DNA from 3 places in the Spirillospora sp. NPDC048823 genome. Region 3 is predicted to be linked to each of the others. Evidence: riboswitches for the same ligand, from Rfam matches in the RefSeq annotation. Region 3 holds a riboswitch; each other region holds the start of a gene.
What was found. A riboswitch is a leader RNA that binds a small molecule or an ion and turns the genes downstream of it on or off. The one in region 3 is predicted to bind cobalamin.
Positions count from the first base shown of each region.

Region 1: linked by a shared signal. The riboswitch ahead of metE (5-methyltetrahydropteroyltriglutamate--homocysteine S-methyltransferase) and the one ahead of ACGFK0_RS36315 (ABC transporter substrate-binding protein) in region 3 are both predicted to bind cobalamin.
Region 2: linked by a shared signal. The riboswitch ahead of ACGFK0_RS26450 (ribonucleoside-diphosphate reductase subunit alpha) and the one ahead of ACGFK0_RS36315 (ABC transporter substrate-binding protein) in region 3 are both predicted to bind cobalamin.

Region 1 covers NZ_JBICUT010000018.1:170,352-174,768, reverse strand. The annotation lists gene ACGFK0_RS32300 (RNA polymerase sigma factor) at 1-890, opposite strand, end outside; gene ACGFK0_RS32295 (YciI family protein) at 887-1,306, opposite strand; gene ACGFK0_RS32290 (histidine phosphatase family protein) at 1,526-2,218, shown strand; cobalamin riboswitch at 2,250-2,468, shown strand; gene metE (5-methyltetrahydropteroyltriglutamate--homocysteine S-methyltransferase) at 2,571-4,417, shown strand, end outside.
Region 2 covers NZ_JBICUT010000013.1:11,490-15,906, forward strand. The annotation lists gene ACGFK0_RS26450 (ribonucleoside-diphosphate reductase subunit alpha) at 1-2,320, opposite strand, end outside; cobalamin riboswitch at 2,445-2,664, opposite strand; gene ACGFK0_RS26455 (hypothetical protein) at 2,771-3,409, shown strand; gene ACGFK0_RS26460 (hypothetical protein) at 3,489-3,632, shown strand; gene ACGFK0_RS26465 (copper resistance protein CopC) at 3,652-4,281, shown strand; gene ACGFK0_RS26470 (group II truncated hemoglobin) at 4,356-4,417, shown strand, end outside.
Region 3 covers NZ_JBICUT010000026.1:9,308-13,724, reverse strand. The annotation lists gene ACGFK0_RS36320 (FecCD family ABC transporter permease) at 1-723, opposite strand, end outside; gene ACGFK0_RS36315 (ABC transporter substrate-binding protein) at 782-1,696, opposite strand; cobalamin riboswitch at 1,772-1,894, opposite strand; gene ACGFK0_RS36310 (LLM class F420-dependent oxidoreductase) at 2,070-2,981, opposite strand; gene ACGFK0_RS36305 (hypothetical protein) at 3,095-3,727, opposite strand; gene ACGFK0_RS36300 (hypothetical protein) at 3,784-4,116, opposite strand; gene ACGFK0_RS36295 (alpha/beta hydrolase) at 4,416-4,417, shown strand, end outside.

The DNA of each region.
Region 1 (4,417 bases), on a different contig from region 3:
CTGTCCGTCAGGCGCACGAGTTCGTCGTACCACTCGACGATCTGCACCCAGTCGGTCTCCTCGGCGGCCTGCGCGTCGGCGTGGAGCGCCGCGATGGCCGCCTGGGCCTGGTATTCGCCCAGGCGGTCACGGGCGAGGGCCGCCTGCAGGATGCCGATGCCCTCGGCGATCGAGTCGGTGTCCCACCGGCGGCGGTCCTGCTCGGCGAGCGGCACCAGGCTGCCGTCGGACGCCGTGCGGGCGGCGCGCCGGGCATGGTGGAGCAGCATGAGGGCGAGGAGGCCCGCCACCTCGGGGTGGTCGATCGCGGCGGCGAGCTGCCGGGTGAGGCGGATGGCCTCGGCGGCCATGTCCACGTCGCCGGAGTAGCCCTCGTTGAAGACCAGGTAGAGGACGCGCAGGACGGTCGCGACGTCGCCGGGCCGGTCGAACCGCACGCCGGAGACGGTGCGCTTGGCGCGGCTGATGCGCTGCGCCATGGTCGCCTCGGGCACCAGGTAGGCCTGGGCGATCTGGCGGGTGGTCAGGCCGCCGACGGCGCGCAGCGTGAGCGCGACCGCGGACGACGGCGTCAGCGACGGGTGGGCGCACAGGAAGTAGAGCTGGAGCGTGTCGTCGCGCTCGGGTGCGGGGCCGGGCGGCGGCTCCTCGTCGGCGGTGTCCTCACGCCGGCGGCGGGCCGCGTCCGCGCGGGCCGCGTCGAGGAACTTGCGCCAGGCCACGGTGACCAGCCAGCCCTTGGGATCGCGCGGCTGGTCGCCGGGCCAGACGCGGATCGCCTCGACCAGCGCGTCCTGGACGGCGTCCTCGGCCGCGGCGAAGTCCGCTCCGCGGCGGATGAGGATCGTCAGGACGTTCGGCGTGAGGCTCCGGAGCAGGACGTCGTTCACCCGAGATGACAGTCTGTGACGTCGGGCTGCGCGGTCAGGAGCGGCCGGACCTCCAGCCACTCGTGGATCGGCTCGCCGCCCGCCCCGGGAGCGGCCGACAGCTCCCCGGCCAGCTCGATCGCGCGCTCGTAACTGTCGACGTCGATCACCGTCCAGCCGGCGATGAGGTCCTTGGTCTCGGCGAACGGGCCGTCGGTGACGGGCGGACGGCCCTCGCCGTCGTAGCGGACCCACACCCCCTCGGGCGCGAGCGCCCGGCCGTCGACGTACTCGCCGTTCGCCTCCAGGCGGGAGGCGAAGTCCTCCATGTACTTCACGTGGGCCGAGATCTCCTCAGGCGTCCACTTGTCCATCGGCACGTCGTTGACCGAGGCGGGAGCGCCGCGGTAGTGCTTGAGCAGCAGGTACTTGGCCATCGTGATTCTCCTAAGTGCTGGTGCCACCCTCGTGCTCGCCCTCACCACGGGGACGAAGCCGGTCACGGGTTCTCGACATCGCCGTCCGAACCATTCTGGCTCTCTGGACGAGCCGCCTCGCATCCACGGCGCGGCGCGCCCCAACGCCGACCCTCTCCTCGTGCGGCTCGTCCGATGTTCCATGCCGCCGAGCCCGTGTGTCAGTCTGTCGGCGTGATCATGGTGCGGCGGGTGTGGCTGATCCGGCATGGGCAGAGCGAGTCGAACGCCGGGCTGCCGACGAACGGGCCGGCAGCCTCTCCGCTGACCGCCCGCGGACGGGAGCAGGCCCAGCGGATGGCCGCGGCGTTCACCGCGCCGCCCGCCCTCATCGTCGGCTCGCCGTTCCTCCGCGCACAGGAGACCGCCCGGCCGACCGCCGAGCGGTTTCCCGAGGTGCCCTACGAGGAATGGCCCGTCCAGGAGTTCACGTTCCTGGGCGGGTTGCATGCGCCGAGGACCACGGGGGCGCAGCGGCGGCCCCTCGCCGACGACTACTGGGAACGACTCGACCCCGATTACGTCAACGAAGGTGACGGAGAGTCCTTCCGTGCGCTCATCACGCGGGCCCGTGCCTTCCTGGAGCGCCTCGCCGACCGTCCCGAGGACGGCCTGATCGCGGTCTTCTCGCATGGCCTCTTCATGAAGGCCGTGATGTGGTCGCTGCTCACCGGGGTCACCGACCCCGACGTGGCGGCGATGCGGGGCTTCCGCCATTTCAACGGCACGTGCGTCGTCCCCAACTGCGCCGTCGTCGAGCTGTGGCGTCCGAGCGGGGAGTACGGGCTCCGCGTCGTCGTCGGCGGCGGCACGATGCATCTGGCCGAGGCGTCCACGACTCAGGAGACCACTCCGTCCGCACACCTGGATTAGGTGCACGGGGCCGGTTCGCGGGCCGGGCGATAGACTCCTTTGTGCGGATGGTTCACCCGTGCCCTGTGGGGGTCCGGGTGTCGTAAGAGGGAACCCGGTGTGATTCCGGGACTGCCCCGCAGCGGTGAGCGGGAACGACCGCCGTCATCACGCACTGGGCCACGCGGCCTGGGAAGCGACGGCCAGTAGGACGCCTCGGAAGAGGCGGTGCCCGCGAGTCCGAAGACCTGCCTCCGCCCGCGCACCGGCCGGTGCGCGGTGGTCTGCGGCCTCGTGGGACGGTCTGCGGCGCGGGGTTCGCCGTGCGCTCGTCCTTCCGAAGGCCGCCTGTGGCACAGCGAGGGAAGCCGCCATGAGCACGACCATCCTCGGATATCCCCGAATCGGGGCCCGCCGGGAACTGAAGTTCGCCACCGAGGACTACTGGGCGGGACGCGCCGACGCCGACGCGCTCGCGAAGGCGGGCGCCGAACTGCGCGCGACGGTCTGGAACGAGTTGCGCGACGCCGGCCTGGACGCCGTCCCGTCGAACACGTTCTCGTTCTACGACCAGATGCTCGACGCGAGCGTGCTGGTCGACGCCGTCCCGGACCGGTACCGGCATCTGACCGGGTTCGACCGCTACTTCGCGATGGCGCGCGGCGTCCAGGACGTCCCGCCGCTTGAGATGACCAAGTGGTTCGACACGAACTACCACTACATCGTCCCGGAGCTGGGGCCCGGCACCAGGTTCCGGCTGGCCGAGGGGGCGGCGGCCAAGCCGCTGGCGGAGTACCGGGAGGCCAAGGCGCTCGGCGTCGAGACGCGGCCGGTGCTCGTCGGTCCGCTCACCTACCTGCTTCTGGCCAAGCCCGAGGCGGGCGCGCCCGAGGGGTTCCGTCCGCTCGATCTGCTCGACGGGCTCGTCGACGTGTACGCCGAGGTGCTGGAACGCCTGGCGGGCGCGGGGGCGGAGTGGGTGCAGCTGGACGAGCCCGCCCTGGTCGCGGACCGCAGCGAGGAGGAGATCGGCGCGCTGGCGCGGGCGTACGCGCGGCTGGGGCGGCTGACCAGCAGGCCCCGGCTGATGGTCGCCACCTACTTCGGGACGATCGGGGCGGACGCGCTGCGCACCCTGGCCGGCGGCCGGGTCGAGGCGATCGGCCTGGACTTCGCCGCCGGGCCCGGCAACGTCGACGTGCTCGCCTCGGTCGGCGGGCTGCCGCGCAAGACGCTCGTGGCGGGCGTCGTGGACGGCCGCAACGTGTGGCGCGCCGACCAGCGGCGGGCCAGGGCCGTCTGCGCGTCGCTGCTCGGGCTCGTCGACCAGGTGGTGGTGAGCACGTCCTGCTCGCTGCTGCACGTCCCGATCGACCTGGACTCCGAGACGTCGCTGAACGGCGGCGTCCGGGGCCGGCTCGCGTTCGCCCGGCAGAAAGTCGCCGAGGTCGTCGCGCTCGGCCGGGCGCTGCGCGAGGACGTCCCGGCCCCGGCCGACACGCCGGCGCCGGCCGCGCGCGTCGACCGGGCCGTCCGGGAACGGCTGGGGTCGATCGGCGACACGCGCCGCGGCGACCGCGCCGCCCGGTTCGCCGCCCAGCGGGACGCCCTGGGGCTGCCGGAACTGGCCACGACGACGATCGGTTCGTTCCCGCAGACCCCCGAGATCCGCCGGGCCCGCGCCGACCGCCGCGCCGGGCGCATCACCGCCGACGCCTACGAGCGGGCGATGAAGGACGAGATCGCCCGCGTCATCGCGCTGCAGGAGGACCTGGGGCTGGACGTCCTCGTGCACGGCGAACCCGAGCGCAACGACATGGTGCAGTACTTCGCCGAGCAGCTCGACGGGTACGCGGCGACCGAGCACGGGTGGGTGCAGTCGTACGGGTCGCGGTACGTCCGGCCGCCGATCCTGCACAGCGACGTCGCGCGTCCCCGTCCTATGACGGTGGAGTGGGCGACGTACGCGCAGTCGCTGACGGACAGGCCGGTGAAGGGGATGCTGACCGGCCCGGTCACCATGCTCGCCTGGTCGTTCGTCCGGGACGACCAGCCACTCGCCGACACCGCCCGGCAGGTCGCGCTCGCCCTCCGCGACGAGATCGCCGACCTGGAGGCGGCCGGGATCAGGATCATCCAGGTGGACGAGCCCGCGCTGCGCGAGCTGCTGCCGCTGCGGGACGCCGACCGGCCCGCGTACCTGGACTGGGCGGTCGGCGC
Region 2 (4,417 bases), on a different contig from region 3:
GGGAGCACGCGGCCCCAGCGGTCTGCGTGCCAGTGGTCTGCGTGCCAGTGGTCTGCGTGCCCGCGGTCTGGGCGACGGTCGTCTGCGCGATCCGGGTGGCCGGGCGGGAGCGCAGGTAGTAGGTCGTCTTGAGGCCGCGCCGCCACGCGTAGGCGTACATCGAGGAGAGCTTGCCGATGGTCGGCGTCTCCATGAACAGGTTCAGCGAGTGGGACTGGTCGATGTACGGGGTGCGAGCGGCGGCGAGGTCGATCAGAGCCTTCTGCGGCAGTTCCCAGGCCGTCCGGTAGAGGGTCCGCATCTCGTCGGGAAGGCCGGCGATGCCCTGGACGGAGCCGTTCGCCCTCTTGATCGCCTCGCGGACCGGCGGCGTCCAGAGGCCGAGCGACTTCAGGTCGTCCACCAGGTAGCCGTTGATCTGCAGGAACTCCCCGGACAGCGTCTCGCGCTTGAACAGGTTGGACACCTGCGGCTCAATGCACTCGTAGCAGCCCGCGATCGACGCGATCGTGGCGGTCGGCGCGATCGCGATCAGCAGCGAGTTGCGGAGCCCGACCTCGGCGACGCGCGCCCGCAGCCGCTCCCATTCGGCGGGACGGGTCGGCGCCGCGTCCGGGAAATGGTCGAGGTGGAGCCGGCCGCGGGCCGTGCGCGTCCGGTCGTAGGCGGGCAGCGGTCCGTGCGCGGCGGCCAGGTCGGCGGACGCGTCGTAGGCCGCCAGCGCGATCGCCTCGGAGATGCGCGTCGACAGCTCGCGGGCCTCCGGCGAGTCGAACGGCAGGCGGAGCGTGAAGAAGACGTCGGCCAGGCCCATCACGCCCAGGCCGATCGGCCGCCACTTGCCGTTCGCCGCCTCCGCCTCGGGCGTCGGGTAGAAGCCGCGGTCGATGGTGCGGTCCAGGAACCGGACGGCGGTGCGGACGGTCGCGCGGAGCCGCGCCCAGTCCATGCCGGACGCGCCGACGTGCGCGGCCAGGTTCACCGACCCGAGGTTGCACACGGCCGCCTCACCGTCGCTCGTCACCTCCAGGATCTCCGTGCACAGGTTGGAGAGGTGGACGGTCTCCCCCGGTTCGGCGGTCTGGTTGCAGGCGCGGTTGGCGGCGTCCTTGAACGTCATCCATCCGTTGCCCGTCTCGGCGAGGGTCCGCATCATCCGCCCGTACAGCTTGCGGGCCGGGATCTGCCGGACGTACCGGCCCTCCTTCTCGGCCGTCCGGTACGCCGCGTCGAACGCGTCGCCCCACAGGTCGGCCAGCTCGGGGACCTCCTTCGGGTCGAACAGCGACCATGTCGCGTCGTCCTCGACGCGGCGCATGAACTCGTCCGGGATCCAGTTGGCGAGGTTGAGGTTGTGGGTGCGGCGCGCGTCCTCGCCGGTGTTGTCGCGCAGCTCCAGGAACTCCTCGACGTCGGCGTGCCACGGCTCCAGGTACACGCACGCCGCGCCCTTGCGGCGTCCGCCCTGGTTGACGGCGGCGACGGACGAGTCGAGCGTGCGCAGCCACGGGACGATCCCGTTCGAGTGCCCGTTGGTGCCGCGGATCAGCGAGCCCCGCGACCGGACCTTCGTCCACGAGATCCCGATGCCGCCCGCGTACTTGCTGAGCCGCGCGACCTGCCCGTACCGCTCGTAGATCGACTCCAGCTCGTCGCGCGGCGAGTCGAGCAGGAAGCAGGACGACAGCTGGGGGCGCCGGGCGGCGGAGTTGAACAGCGTCGGCGAGCTCGGCAGGTACGACAGCGTGCTGAGCAGGCCGTACAGCTCGGCGGCATCGTCCACGGTGTCGGCGAGGCCGCACGCCACGCGCAGGAGGAAGTGCTGGGGGCGTTCGAGGACGAGCCGTGTCCGCGGATGCCGCAGCAGGTACCGGTCGTAGAGGGTGCGGAGCCCGAAGTACTCGAAGCGGTCGTCGGCCGGCTCGTCGATGAGGGCGTTGAGCGCCGGCGCGTGGGCGGCGGCGAACGCGGCCGGGGCGTCGGCCAGGAGGCCTTCCCGGTGCGCGGCGGCGACGGATTCGGCGAACGTCCGGACACCGGCGGCGGCCGCCTCGTCCCGGATCCTGGTGCCGAGCAGCCGCGCGGCGACCCGGGAGTAGCCGGGTTCGGCGGGCACCAGCGCGCCGGCCTCGCCGATCGCGAGGTCCCGCAGCGCCGCCGCGTCCATCCCGCCGGAGGCGCGGACGGCGGCCAGCACCCGTCCCGCGTCGGCGCCCGGTACCCCGTCGCAGGCCGCCTCGACCTCGGCGGCGATCTCCGCCTCGGCGGTGATCTCGGCGGGCGGCGCCGGTGCCGGCGGCGCGGCCAGGTCCTGTGTCACGTGCTTCTCCCCTCGCAAGCCGCCTCGCGGAGGCATGCGAACGGGACGCGAGCCGTCCCCACCGGGGCACGCCGCGCTCCGTCCCCGGCCCACCCGCGAAGCCTGGACGTGTCGGTCCGGGACGCGTCCCGGACACCGTGCGGGCAGGTCTTCGGACTCGCGGGCGCCGCCTCTTCCGAGGCGTCCTACTGGCCGTCGCTTCCCGGGCCGCGTGGGCCCAGTGCTTCATGACGGCGGTCGTTCCCGCTCACCGCTGCGGGGCAGTCCCGGACTCGCACCGGGTTCCCTCTCGCGTCGCCCCCGCCGCGAAACGGCGGGGGCGAACCAGCACGGGATTGAACCCTACATCTAGATGACGATCTTTGCGCAACCCCAAGATGTTGGGCGGGTCTGAAAGGTGGCAAGGGGCGGATGCGTGGACGGCGACCCGGGTGGGAGGATGGTCGCGCCATGTCCCCGCATGCCCCGCACTCCGCTCTGCGAACCGCCCGCGCGGTGGTGTTCGCCACCGTGTGCGTCACGCTTGCGATCACGGGGCACGTGCTCGCGTCGGGGACGGTTGCGGCCTGGGCGGCGGTCGCGGGATTCTGCGCCGTGCTGGGCGTGACGTTCATGCTGGTCGGCCACGAACGCTCGCTGGCGACGATCCTCGGCGGCCTCCTCGGCGGCCAGTTCGCTCTGCACGCCCTGTTCACGGCCGCGTCCGAGCCGATCCAGCGGCACTCGGCGGAGATGCACGCGGCGATGGGCGGGGCGGCGCCGGCCGGTCCGGACGTGATGCTGCCGGTCGCGCACGGCACGGGCGGGACGGCGATGACGCTCGCGCACACCGTGGCCGCGCTGGTGGCGGCGTGGTGGCTGCGGCGCGGCGAGCGGGCCGCATGGTCGCTGGCCCGGCGGGTCGCCGCCATGGCGGACCGCCCGATCCGGCTCCTGGTCGCCCTGCCGGCCGTTGAACCCGCGGCGCCTCCGCGCCGTACCCCCGTGGTACCGGCGTCGGCCGCCGTCATGGCCATCGGCCGTGTGCTGCGGCACCAGGTCCTCCGGCGGGGTCCCCCGCCGCGTTCGAGGGCGCTCGCCCGCATCTGAGGCGAGCGCCGTACGTCACCGGACGCCGATTCAGCGGCGTTTCCGGCTTCTTCTCGTACGACTCGAACGGAGTTCCGTCATGTCCTTCGTCCCGCATGCCCGCAGGGTGGGCGCGGTCGCTTCCCTGTCCGCCATATCCGTGCTCGGGCTGGCGACGGCCGCGTCCGCGCACGTCACCGCCAACCCGAAGACCGCCGAGAAGGCGTCGGCGGACTCGGCCTGACCCGCGCCCGGAGCCGGGCATGACCCACCTCGAAAGGAATGCCGAGATGCACACCTTCACGCACCCCGTCATGAACGCCGTGAGGCGGTCCGCGGCGGGCGCCGCGGCCGCGGGGCTGGTACTGGCGATGTCCGCGGCCCCGGCGTCCGCGCACACCGCGCTGACGTCCGCCGACCCGGAGGAGGATTCGACGGTCAAGGCGCCGTCCCAGATCGTCCTGACGTATTCGGAACCGGTGCGGCTGCCGCGGGTGATCGTGACGGACGCGTCCGAGAAGCAGGTCCAGTCCGGGGAGCCGCGCGCGGTCGACAACAAGGTCACGCAGCGGCTCGGCGGCACGCTGCCCAACGGCGAGTACACGGTGGCCTGGCGTGTCGTGTCCGCGGACGGCCATCCTGTGCAGGACGCCTACACGTTCACCGTGGAGGGCTCGCCCGCCAAGGCGCTGGGTGACGCAGCCGGCGACTCGCCCGGTGCCGGCGCCCAGCCCCCGGCCGGGTCCCCCGAGTCCTCCCCGGCGAACGCCACGTCCGCCGAGGATTCGGGCACCTCGTCGGGCTGGCTGTGGATCGGGCTGATCGGGCTCGTCATCGCGGGGGCCGCCGGCGCGGTCGCGTGGCTGCGACGTTCAGCGGCGCCCAAGAGTTGATCATTTCGCTACCGGTCGGGTGATTACAGGATTACTGTGATTACCCGACCGGTTTGCATCCCCTGGGGGCCCGAATGATCGTCGAGTACATCCGCTACCGCATCGACCCGCCGTCCATCGAAGACTTCGAGGCCGC
Region 3 (4,417 bases):
CTCGTCCCCGACGCTCAGCACGTCCAGCAGCCGGCCGTGCGCGAGCAGGACCACCGTCGACACCAGCGAGTACGGGGCGATCAGCGCCAGCTGGTTCCAGTCGGCCGCCCCGACCCCGCCGAGCAGCCACGAGAAGATCCGCTGCAGCTCCTCCGCCTTCAATTGCTGCAGGAACGTCTGGATCGCCGCCAGGAACGACGACACCGCGACTCCGGCCAGCACCAGCGTCGCGGCCCCGTTCCCGCGTCCCGCCGTGTTGCCCAGCGCGTACGCCAGGAACACGCCGCCGATCGCGCCCGCGAACGCGGCGAGCGGCACCGCGTATCCGGGGTCGCCCGGCAACAGCACGATCACCGTCGTGGCGCCGACCCCGGCGCCCGCCGCCGCGCCCAGCAGATACGGATCGGCGAGCGGATTGCGGAACACGCCCTGATAGCCGGCGCCCGCCATGGCGAGCATCCCCCCGACCAGCGCCGCCATCAGCGCCCTCGGCACCCGCAACTCGAAGAGGATGTTCTCGTCGATGACATCGAGCCCCGAGTCGATGTGCACGAACGGAACCCGGTCGGCCAGCGCCAGCAGCACCCCGCCGACGGGCAGCCCCGCCGCCCCCACCAGCACCCCGGCCAGCAGGGTCGCGGCCAGGAGCGCGACGGCCAGGCCGAGCGACAGCGGCCGCAGCCTGGCCTGCCCCGCCGTCTCCGGCGACCCCTTCCGCACCATCACGCGCCACCCCCGGTGGGGCCGGGGGGTCATGGGCGGGCGTCCATGAGGGCGGTGATCACTGGATCTTCTGCACCGCGTCACCGATCGCCTTGACGAACTCGGGCAGGCGGGGACCCCAGCGGGAGGCGATGTCGTCGTCGAGTTCGACCACGCCCTTGTTCTTGACCGCGTCCAGATCCGACCAGCCGGGGCGCTCGGCGAGAGTGGAGGCGTTCTGGCCGCAGCACTTGGTGTCGGCCAGGAAGATCAGGTCGGGGTCCTGCTTGAGGAGGTACTCGCGTGACAGCTGCGGGTACTCGCCGCTCGCCTTGTCCGCCTCGTCGGCGATGTTGCGGAGGCCGAACAGCCCGTACACCTGGCCGACGAACGTCCTGGACGTCACGGAGTGGAGCTGGTTGTCGAGCTCGTGGTAGTAGCCGAGGCCCTTCGCCTTGGAGGACGCGGCGACCGTCTTCTGGATGCTCGCCCGCATGTCGCCGGTGAGCTTCTCGGCCTCGGCCGCGTGCCCGGTGGCCAGCCCGAGGTCGTTGATCTCGTCGTAGGCCTCGTCCACGTTGGTCGCCGCGGGCTCCAGCAGGACGGGGATCTCGACCTTCTCCAGCGCCTTGACGATGCCGTTCAGGTCGTCGGAGACGACGACGAGGTCGGGCTTGTACTCGATGACCGCCTCGGCGTTCGGCTTGAACCCCGACAACTTCGTCCGCGGCGCGTTGGGCGGGTGGTTGGAGTAGTCGTCCACGGCGACCACCTGCGGTCCCGCGCCGATGGCGAACAGCGTCTCGGTGTGGGTGGGGGAGAGCGACACGATCCGCTCGGGCCGGGCCGGGACGGTCACCGCGCCGTTGGCGGCCTGGACGGTGACGGCCTTCGCGCCTGAGGCCGCATCGCCGGTCTCGCCGTCGCCGCATCCGGCCGCGAACGTGACGGCGACGATCGCCATCACCGCGCCGAGGGTACGTACGGGTCTCACAGGAGCCTCCTGGGGTCCAGGGAAGCCGCGGCCCGCTCATCCATGACGGATCGCCCTTCCACGAGGTCGAGAATCGTCGGCGCGCGAGGAGGCGACCTGGCTCGGCCACATCGAGAGGGGCACCACAGTTGCGGGACAGCGCCGGATTCACACCGGACTTCGCTCCTGGCGCGCAGCATCGCAACGGTATCAGGCGCCGAATCCGGACCTGTCCCCCTATCGGAGCGGGCACCCGCCCCGCCGTCTCACGGCGGCGAACCCGCCCACGCCGGCGCCGAACCCGCCCACGCCGGCGACGGGCGGATCGACCACGCCCATCCGGACTGCGGCCCGGGGGGCCGCGTCTCCGGCGCCGGCGGCGATCCCTACGAGCTCATCTCGCCGTGAAGGACTTGAGGAACTCCCGGGTCCGGCCCCGGCCTTCGCCCGGAATGAACTCCGCGGCGACGAAATCGGTGACGCCCGCCTCGGACAACTCCTCCAGCTTCGCCGCGACCGTGTCCTCGTCCCCGACGACGGCCAGGTCCGCCGGGCCGTCCACTCCTTCGCGGTCCATCATCGCCCGATAGGACGGCAACATCCCGTACATCTCGAATGTCTGGCCTGCCTGCTCCCGCGCGCGCTCGGCATCGTCCGTGACGCACACGGGCAGCACGCACACGATCCGTGGTTCCGGGCGCCCCGCCGCCTTGGCCGCCGCCGTGATGGTCGGCGCGATGTGCTCGCGGACGGTCACGGGGCCGGTCATCCACAGCACCGTCCCGTCGGTCCGCTCCGCCGCGAGCTTGAGCATCTTGGGCCCCAGCGCCGCGAGCAGCACGGGCACCCGCCCCTCGTTCGGGACGCTCAGCCCCACGTCGCCCTGCACGGTCTCGCCCTTGAACGACGCGTTCTCCCCGGCCAGCAGAGGCAACAGCACCGACAGGTACTCGTCCATGTGGCGCAGCGGCCGGCCGAAGTCGTACCCGTACATGTCCTCGATGACGATCTTGTGTGACAGCCCGATGCCGAGGGTGAACCGCCCCTGGAGCGCCAGCGCCGTCGTCCTCGCCTGCTGCGCCATCACGGCCGGATGCCGCGGATACGTCGGCACCACCGCGGTCCCCAGCTCGATGCCCGGCACCCCGCCCCCGGCCACGGCCAGGGCGGTCTGCGCGTCCACCCCGAAGATCTGCGAGATCCACGCCGAGGAGAAGCCGTCGTCCGCGGCACGCCGCACATCGTCCGCCAGCCTGCCGAGCGCCTCGGCCCCGCCGCGTTCGGTCAGTAGAACTCCAAGACGCACAACGACCTCCCAGTCACCGATCTCACGCGATCCTTACACACCCCCGCCCCGACTCATCCCCGGCCGGCCCGATACGCCGCCCACCACAGCGGTCACCCCCGAACCACCCGTCCTCAACTGCGGGCGGCACGGTCCTTCGCCTCCATGAAGAAGTCGAGCATCGCCGTGGCGCCGGGCAGCTGACGCGCCGGACGCGCCGCCCCGAAGGGGGTGTTCCAGAATGACCCCTGACGCGGCTCCCAGGGCCCGGCATACGCATACGGCTCGCCCAGGAAGGCGTCCCCCGCGGACACTCCGTAGTTGACCTCGTCGAGGCTCATGCCCAGATCGAAGTGTTCCGGCCACAGAACCGGCGTGGTTTCCGGCGCGAACCTCGTCAGCGCTTCGAGGCCCCGGCCGAAGACTTCTTCGATGTGCCGCGCGGCCTCTGCGTCGATGCTGAGGACGTCGTCCAGGCCGACTCCGCTGCCGTCCTTGTAGAGACCTTCCGCGGCTCCGGCCTCGATGCCCGCCGCCGCAGCGAGCTCCCTGCAGGTGGCGCCGTTCAGCGGGATCTCCCGGTCACCCGCCACGAGCTCCGCCCCGTTCACCCGCAGCGCCGGCTCCTGAACGGTTCCGAAGCCGCCGTCGGTCACCGTCAGCCGTATCGTTCCGCTCTGCCTGTACTGCGGCCCGGCGAGCACGAGTTCGGCAACCCCGTGCAACGAGCGCCGTGCCGTTTCCAGAGTTCCCCGATCGACGGTCATCCTCCACCCTCCGCTTGAGCTGCGCCCGCCTCACTCCGCGTCGCCGGCAGGTCTGATCACGAACCGTCCGGGTCGCCGCCGCGGGGGCCGTACTCTTCCGCGAGTCTCCGGTCGTTCTCGGCCCACATGCGGTGGCGGGTGGCCGACTGCAGATGCGATTCGGCCTCCTCAGGATGGGCGATGGCCATCCGCTCCAGCAACATCGCGGCCCGATCATGGGCTTGCGCCGAGGAGACCATCGCCTGACGCGCGTACCCCTCGCCCTCACGCCCGTGCTCGACGTACGGCTCACCGAGCGCGGAACCGCCGGGCAACGCGGCGGCGCGATCCTCCGCGTTGCGGCGGCTCCCGCGCGCCCTCACCCGATGCGAACGGTTCTCGCTGCCCATACCAGCCAACCCGACGCCCGAGTCCGTCGATCAACCAGCCCTCCGGACACGTTCGACTACCTACCCCGCGCCCCCTCCGTTCAGCCCATCCACGGGCGAAGTCGTCGAGACCGGGCCCGAAGGGTTTCGGCATACCCCCATGTCAAGCGGCGGCCGGCAGCGACGCACCCCACGCGGGGACGCGGGCCGGCCATGACGTCCGGACGTGTTTCCCCTGGCCACGAAGGTGGTACAGCCGGACACACCGACGGCGGCCACCATCAGGTCGCCGGGGGCCATGCCCGATCATGGAGACCGTGGT